2 regions of the Vibrio sp. R10-SF1-ISO8 genome follow, and region 1 is predicted to be linked to the other one. Evidence: riboswitches for the same ligand, from Rfam matches in the RefSeq annotation. Region 1 holds a riboswitch; the other holds the start of a gene.

The links. Region 1 has a riboswitch for lysine ahead of lysC (lysine-sensitive aspartokinase 3). Riboswitches for the same ligand answer to the same signal wherever they lie in the genome.
Region 2: it holds a riboswitch for lysine, as region 1 does, so the genes downstream of both, tet(35) (tetracycline efflux Na+/H+ antiporter family transporter Tet(35)) here and lysC (lysine-sensitive aspartokinase 3) in region 1, are expected to answer to the same signal.

The regions. Positions count from the first base shown of each region.
Region 1 is NZ_JCBDHL010000015.1:112,061-115,482, forward strand. Features, by position in the region: gene lysC (lysine-sensitive aspartokinase 3) at 180-1,532, opposite strand; lysine riboswitch at 1,650-1,827, opposite strand; gene AC6R00_RS11495 (pyridoxal-phosphate-dependent aminotransferase family protein) at 2,059-3,180, shown strand; gene AC6R00_RS11500 (PglL family O-oligosaccharyltransferase) at 3,246-3,422, opposite strand, start outside.
Region 2 is NZ_JCBDHL010000018.1:48,388-51,809, reverse strand. Features, by position in the region: gene AC6R00_RS13490 (inosine/guanosine kinase) at 1-483, shown strand, start outside; gene AC6R00_RS13485 (H-NS family histone-like protein) at 593-1,003, opposite strand; lysine riboswitch at 1,597-1,778, shown strand; gene tet(35) (tetracycline efflux Na+/H+ antiporter family transporter Tet(35)) at 1,893-3,422, shown strand, end outside.

The sequences.
Region 1 (3,422 bases):
ACTACGTCCTAAGGATAGCTAGACCGCTTCGCTGCTGGAGAACTAGACTTGACTCATTTATCAATGTCTTGAAGCTTTAGCTCTCCAGCTCTCCAGCTCTCCAGCTCTCCAAAACGAAAGGGTTGGCAAAAATGCCAACCCTTTAAAATATCAGCCGAATCCCGAATCCCGAATCCCTTTTATTCCTCAAACAACTCTGTATGCAGTTTCTGAATCGCTTGTTTTGAGACTGACTCATCAACTAAGAAACAAAGGTTGTGTGGGCTCGCGCCGTAGCAGATCATACGCAGGTTGAAATCTTCTAAAGTGCTGAATACTTGCTTTGCATAGCCTTTACTCTCACTCATATTGTTACCAATCAGAGCAACCAAGCATAGGTTGTGTTCTACCTCGACCGTACATAACTCTTCTAGCTCAACACGTGCGGCTTCTGGAAGTTGTGGTGCACCGCCAGCAGTATCTGTTTGGTCTAAAGTGAGAGATACACTGATCTCTGAAGTGGTAATCAAGTCGACCGAGATTTTGTGTTTAGCAAGGATCTCAAACACTTTAGCTAGGAAACCATAGGCATGGAACATGTTGGCGCTGCGCAGTGTAACCATGGTTTGGTTACAACGCAGAGCCAGAGCACGGAATAGCGGTGAGCTTTCTACCTGATGGCGAATCCAAGTTCCGCCCTTCTGTGGTTCTTTCGATGAGCCGACAAACACAGGAATATCGTGGCGTAGTGCAGGAAGAAGCGTCGATGGGTGGAGAATTTTAGCGCCAAAGTTCGCCATTTCAGACGCTTCACTAAAACTAATTTCAGGAATTGGAGAAGCTTTAGGCGCAATGCGTGGATCAGTGGTGTAAATACCAGGAACGTCTGTCCAAATCTCAAGTCCAGAAGCTTCAACGGCTTCGGCGATTAGGGCTGCACTGTAATCACTACCACCACGACCTAAAGTAGTGGTGTTGCCTTTGGCGTCAGAACCGATAAAGCCTTGAGTAATCACTACTGCATCTTGGCAGAGTGGCACCAGTGATTGCTGAGCAAGCTCGCTGATCTGGTCTAGTTGTGGCTCTGCTTTACCGAAATTGCTATCGGTGCGTAGAATGTCACGAATATCAAAACGCACTGCATTGATACCGCGCTCTTTCATCAATTGGGTAAGTAGGTGAGTCGACATCAACTCACCACACGCGACTAAGTGGTCTGTCAGTTTGTGGCTTGCTTGGATCGATGCCGCTTCCGCAAGGCTAGTCACTGTGTCGAGAATCTCGTAAACATCGTTCGCTGCTTGGGTTCCATCTTCAAGCTGTTCGAGTACCGCATCATGAATTTGCGCCAGTTTAGTCAGAATCTCACTACGACGAACTTGATCTTGTACGCCATTAGCGAGCTCGACCAGAAGGTTAGTGACACCTGAGCAAGCGCTACTCACAACGAGTTTTGTATTTGGATTACTTTCAATAATTGCAGCACAACGGCTCATTGCCTCAAAGTTAGCAACGCTTGTTCCACCAAATTTAGCTACATTAAAACTGCTCACAGCATTTCTCCCACGACTTCCTAAAATAAAAACTTTTGGTAGCTATACCAACATCCAGTGTTTTGCTTTGATGAAGAGAGTTGAGCGAAAGAGAGGGGGTCTTTTATATGTATGACTTTCCTCAGAAGCTCATCATCAGACTGGGCTGATGACAGTTGTAGGGATTCAACCCTAGCAACCGACAGATCCAAACCGACACTTCGGATCTACCTCGGCACTACTCCCCCTCAATGTGTTGTATCGGATTTGTGGCTCCACAACACGTCTACCTGGGCAGTGCTCCTCTTCTGCAAAATAATTTGCTATGTGGCATAAATATTCGCCACATATCCGCATTGAACGTTTTTCTGTGAACTATGTCAATGAGAATTTGTAACTTTATGCCTTTTTATAATTAACAAACTTGTGACACTGGTTTGACCTCAATACTTTGGGCTAATTGCTGCCAACAAAGAATTGAATTAAGGTGGGTTTAAGGAAGTAAAGATAGAACAAAAATTATATTGATATTAAAAAGGAGCTGCCAATGACGATTCAAAGTTTTATCCCCCCTCATCGTATTCTTATGGGACCTGGGCCTTCAGATATATCTCCTCAAGTGTTGCAAGCTTTGAGTCGCCCGACGGTTGGTCACTTAGATCCATTATTTGTTGGCATGATGGATGAGCTTAAATCGCTGCTCAAGTACGCTTTCCAAACTGACAATGAGTTTACCATTGCCGTTTCTGCGCCAGGGAGTGCAGGGATGGAGACTTGTTTCGTCAACCTGATTGAGCCGGGTGAAAAGGTGATCGTTTGTCGCAATGGCGTGTTTGGCGAGCGTATGCGTGAAAATGTTGTACGTGCAGGGGGCGTAGCTGAAGTTGTCGATGATGAGTGGGGTGCACCCGTCTCTGTCGATAAAGTCGAGCAAGCGTTAAAAGATAACCCTGACGCGAAAATCCTAGCTTTTGTTCACGCTGAAACGTCGACTGGTGCGTGCAGTGACGCAGAGGCCTTGGGTAAGTTGGCTAAGCAATATGGCTTGCTGACCATTGTAGATGCTGTGACCTCGCTTGGTGGCGTACCGCTTAAGGTCGATGAATGGCAACTAGATGCGGTTTATTCAGGCAGTCAGAAGTGTCTTTCTTGTGTTCCGGGTCTTTCTCCGGTGACCTTTTCTCCAGCTGCGATTGAGAAAATTCAAGCGCGTATCACGCCAGTTCAAAGTTGGTTTCTAGATCAGAGTTTAGTGCTTGGCTATTGGAGCGGTGAAGGAAAGCGTAGTTATCACCATACTGCGCCTGTGAACAGCTTATATGCTCTGCATGAGTCTTTGTTGATTCTTAAGAATGAAGGGTTAGAAAATGCATGGCAGCGACATCGAGACATGCATGAAAAACTTAAACAAGGCTTAGAGAAGCTAGGCTTTGAGTTCGTTGTCGAGCAAGACTCGCGCTTACCTCAGCTCAACGCTATTTTTGTTCCGCAAGGTATTGATGAAGCTAAAGTGAGAACTCACCTACTAGAGACTTACAACCTAGAAATTGGTGCTGGCTTAGGCGCGTTAGCAGGTAAAGCGTGGCGTATTGGCTTGATGGGTTACGGTGCCCGCGCCGAGAATGTCGCGTTGTGCTTACGAGCGCTCGAAGAGGCATTGACGCAATAGCAGTCTCAATAACATATCAATTAATAAGGCGACCAGGTGGTCGCCTTAATTATTTTCAACAGACTCTAGTTAGTCTCTTTTTCACTGTCCGCCTTTAAGGCATCGATATTCGGTGGGATGTACTGCACCTCAGAGAAATCCCGTTCAGGAAATAGGAACTGAGCTTCGCTACGAATTTGCTCCGCTTTCACACTGTCTCCCAGCCCTTGATAGGCCAAGATCAAATTGTTATAGAAAGCAGG
Region 2 (3,422 bases), on a different contig from region 1:
TTAGAGTGGGTTGATTTAGTATTATGTACTGCAGGGCCAGTTGGTCTATTTATGGCGGGTTACACCGAAGAATCTGCAAAACGTGAGACGTCTTTACCATTATTACCGGGTAGTATTGCAGAATTTAACCGTTACGAATTTAGCCGACCTGCTTCAAAAGCGCTTTGCGACAATCCGATCAAAGTTTACTCGCATATTTCACCGTATATGGGTGGCCCAGAGAAAATTAAAAATACTAATGGTGCCGGTGATGCTGCATTATCTGCATTGTTACACGATATGGCGGCGAATAAATACCACAAAGAGAATGTGCCTAACTCAAGTAAGCACGCACATTCATACTTAACTTATTCATCGTTCTCGCAAGTATGTAAATACTCTAATCGCGCTAGTTACGAAGTGCTAGTACAGCATTCACCGCGCCTATCTCGTGGACTTCCTGAACGAGAAGATAGCTTGGAAGAAGCGTACTGGGAACGTTAATTCTACTGCAAACTATCAAAGCCTCAATTTAGTGAGGCTTTTTTAATTTTTAGAGAGGATAATAAAAAAGCGCCATAAAGGCGCTTTTTAAATAAATCACTCAAAACGATTAGATTAGGAAGTCGTCTAGTGACTTGCCTGCATCTAATTGCTCTTGGATTACTGAAGGTGTACGACCTTGTCCTGTCCAAGTTTTTTCTTCACCAGAAGCATCAACATATTTATATTTTGCTGGGCGAGGAGCACGCTTCGCTTTTGGCTTACTTCCTTTAGACTCACCTGCCAATGCAGAAATAAGCGCTTCGACGTCGATGCCGTCTTTAGTAATCTGTTCAGCAATAGCGGCTAATTTAGCTTCTTGCTCTGCAGCTGCTTCACGTTCAGCTTCTTCTGCTTCTTTACGCTCAGCTACAACAGTAGTTAGTTTATCTAACGCTTCTTCTAATTGCTCAAGTGTTAGCTCTCGAGAAAAAGCACGTAGACTACGAATGTTTAATAGTGTTTTTGTTAGTTCCGACATTTATTCATCTCTTCGCAATATAAGTTGTCGATGTATGAATCATAAACCTCTTAATTTAATATTACAATCTCACTGACATAAATTTACGTAAAATAACTATCACAATGTTGTTTGATAGCCATTTCATTATTAATTTAGCTGCTTGCAATAAATAGATTTTTAATCACGATATAACTTTTATATTAACAGAGAACTATCTGAGAGTGCGGTTTCATATTAAATGTTATCGCAAATATAGGCGTAGCCCCAAGGTATATGTCCTTCATTATGTATTAGTGCGGAAAAACAAGTCTGGTGTATCAAAAAAATGTATCTGTCATGTAAAGGTAGTTAGACAAACACGTCATTAATCGGGTGGATTTCTGAGAAATCAGAACGTTCGAGTTCAATGGATGAACCAATATGCTATCCAATGGGATGACTATTCATCAATCATGAAAGCTTAGTCGAAGCTAGCTAACGATATTTTTAACAGTAGAAAAAGGAATATTATGTTGAAAGAGGTGGTGATATGAGTACAATGGGCGCAACCTAATGCGATTTGTTGGTTAAATTATTGTTAAAATGATTTTTCGGTAGTTTAAAGTTTCAACGATCGCGGTAGAGGCGCGGAATAAATAAGTAGTGTTTGCTGGGGTGATGCCAATGAGCAAGCATAAAAGGTTATTTCGCCGAAGTGAACTTTCTCATCAAAGAGGTTTGCTGGGGTTACACCCGAAAGGGGTAACACTGCCATAGTCTATAATTTGTAAAACTATGGAGCGCTACTGTAGGGCTGGGTTTCGCATTCGCTGACCTATCGCTAATTTCAACTTAATTGATTGGAAATGATTTCCTTCAATTAGTCTGCAGTAGATCTCTAACCATTTATTACTGGTTTTTGAAGATCATGAATTTAATTGATTTTGCATCATCTCCTTTATCTCTTTTGCCGCCACTTGTGGCATTGAGTCTTGCTATTATTACCCGCCGTGTACTTGTTTCACTCGGTGTGGGTATTGTTTTGGGCGCTATCTTACTTAATGACTACTCATTTGGTAGTGCGCTTGGATATGTTGGTTCTACCGTTTCAAGCGTCTTTATTGAAGATGGTGGCATCAATACTTGGAATATGAGTATTGTTGGCTTCCTACTCCTGCTAGGAATGATGACAGCGCTATTAACGCTTTCAGGCGGTACACGCGCGTTTGCGGAGTGGGCTCAAACTCGAGTTAAGAGTAAGCGTGGCTCTAAGCTTCTTGCTGCATTTTTAGGTGTTTTCATCTTCGTTGATGATTACTTTAATAGCTTGGCTGTTGGTGCTATCTCTCGCCCTGTCACTGACCGTTTCTACGTATCACGAGCTAAGCTAGCTTATATCCTTGATTCAACAGCGGCTCCAATGTGTGTGATCATGCCTGCTTCTAGCTGGGGTGCCTACATCATGACAATTATTGGTGGCATCTTAGTTTCGCATGGTATCACTGAGTATTCAGCGCTTGGCGCATATGTTCGTCTAATTCCGATGAACTTTTACGCTATCTTTGCATTACTTATGGTGTTTGCTGTTGCTTGGTTCGGACTAGACATCGGTAAGATGCGAGAGCATGAAATTGCCGCGTCACGTGGTCACGGTTTCGCTAAAGAGCAAGCTGAAGACTCGGAAGAAGCTCATGAGCTAAACGAAGAGTTGGATATCGAAGAGAGCGATAAGGGTAAAGTTTCTGACCTGATCTTGCCGATAGTACTACTTATTGTTGCGACTGTTGCTTCAATGCTTTACACCGGCGGACAAGCTCTTGCAGCTGACGGTATCGACTTTAACTTACTTGGTGCATTTGAAAACACTGATGTAGGTACATCTCTTATTTACGGTGGCCTAGTTGGCCTGGCTGTTGCGCTGTTTACCGTTGTTAAACAAGGTATTGCGGTAAGTGAGATCTCGCGTACGCTTTGGATCGGTGCGAAATCAATGTTTGGCGCGATCCTGATCCTAGTGTTTGCCTGGACGATTGGTTCAGTTATCGGTGACATGAACACAGGTAAGTACTTGTCGACCTTAGCTCAAGGCAATATCAACCCACACTGGTTGCCAGTTATTTTGTTCCTATTGTCTGGTCTTATGGCGTTTTCTACAGGTACATCATGGGGCACATTCGGTATTATGCTGCCTATCGCGGGTGATATGGCCGGTGCAACGGATCTAGCGCTAATGCTACCAATGTTAAGTGCTGTATTAGCGGGTTCAGTATTTGGTGACCACTGTTCACCAATCTCAGATACAACCATTCTTTCTTCGACAGGTGCTCGTTGTAATCACATCGATCACGTAGCGACTCAGTTACCATATGCACTGTCAGTTGCACTAGTGTCGTGTATTGGTTTCATTACTCTGGGTATGACCGCTTCTATCGGCATGTCATTCGCAGCAGCGTCGGTA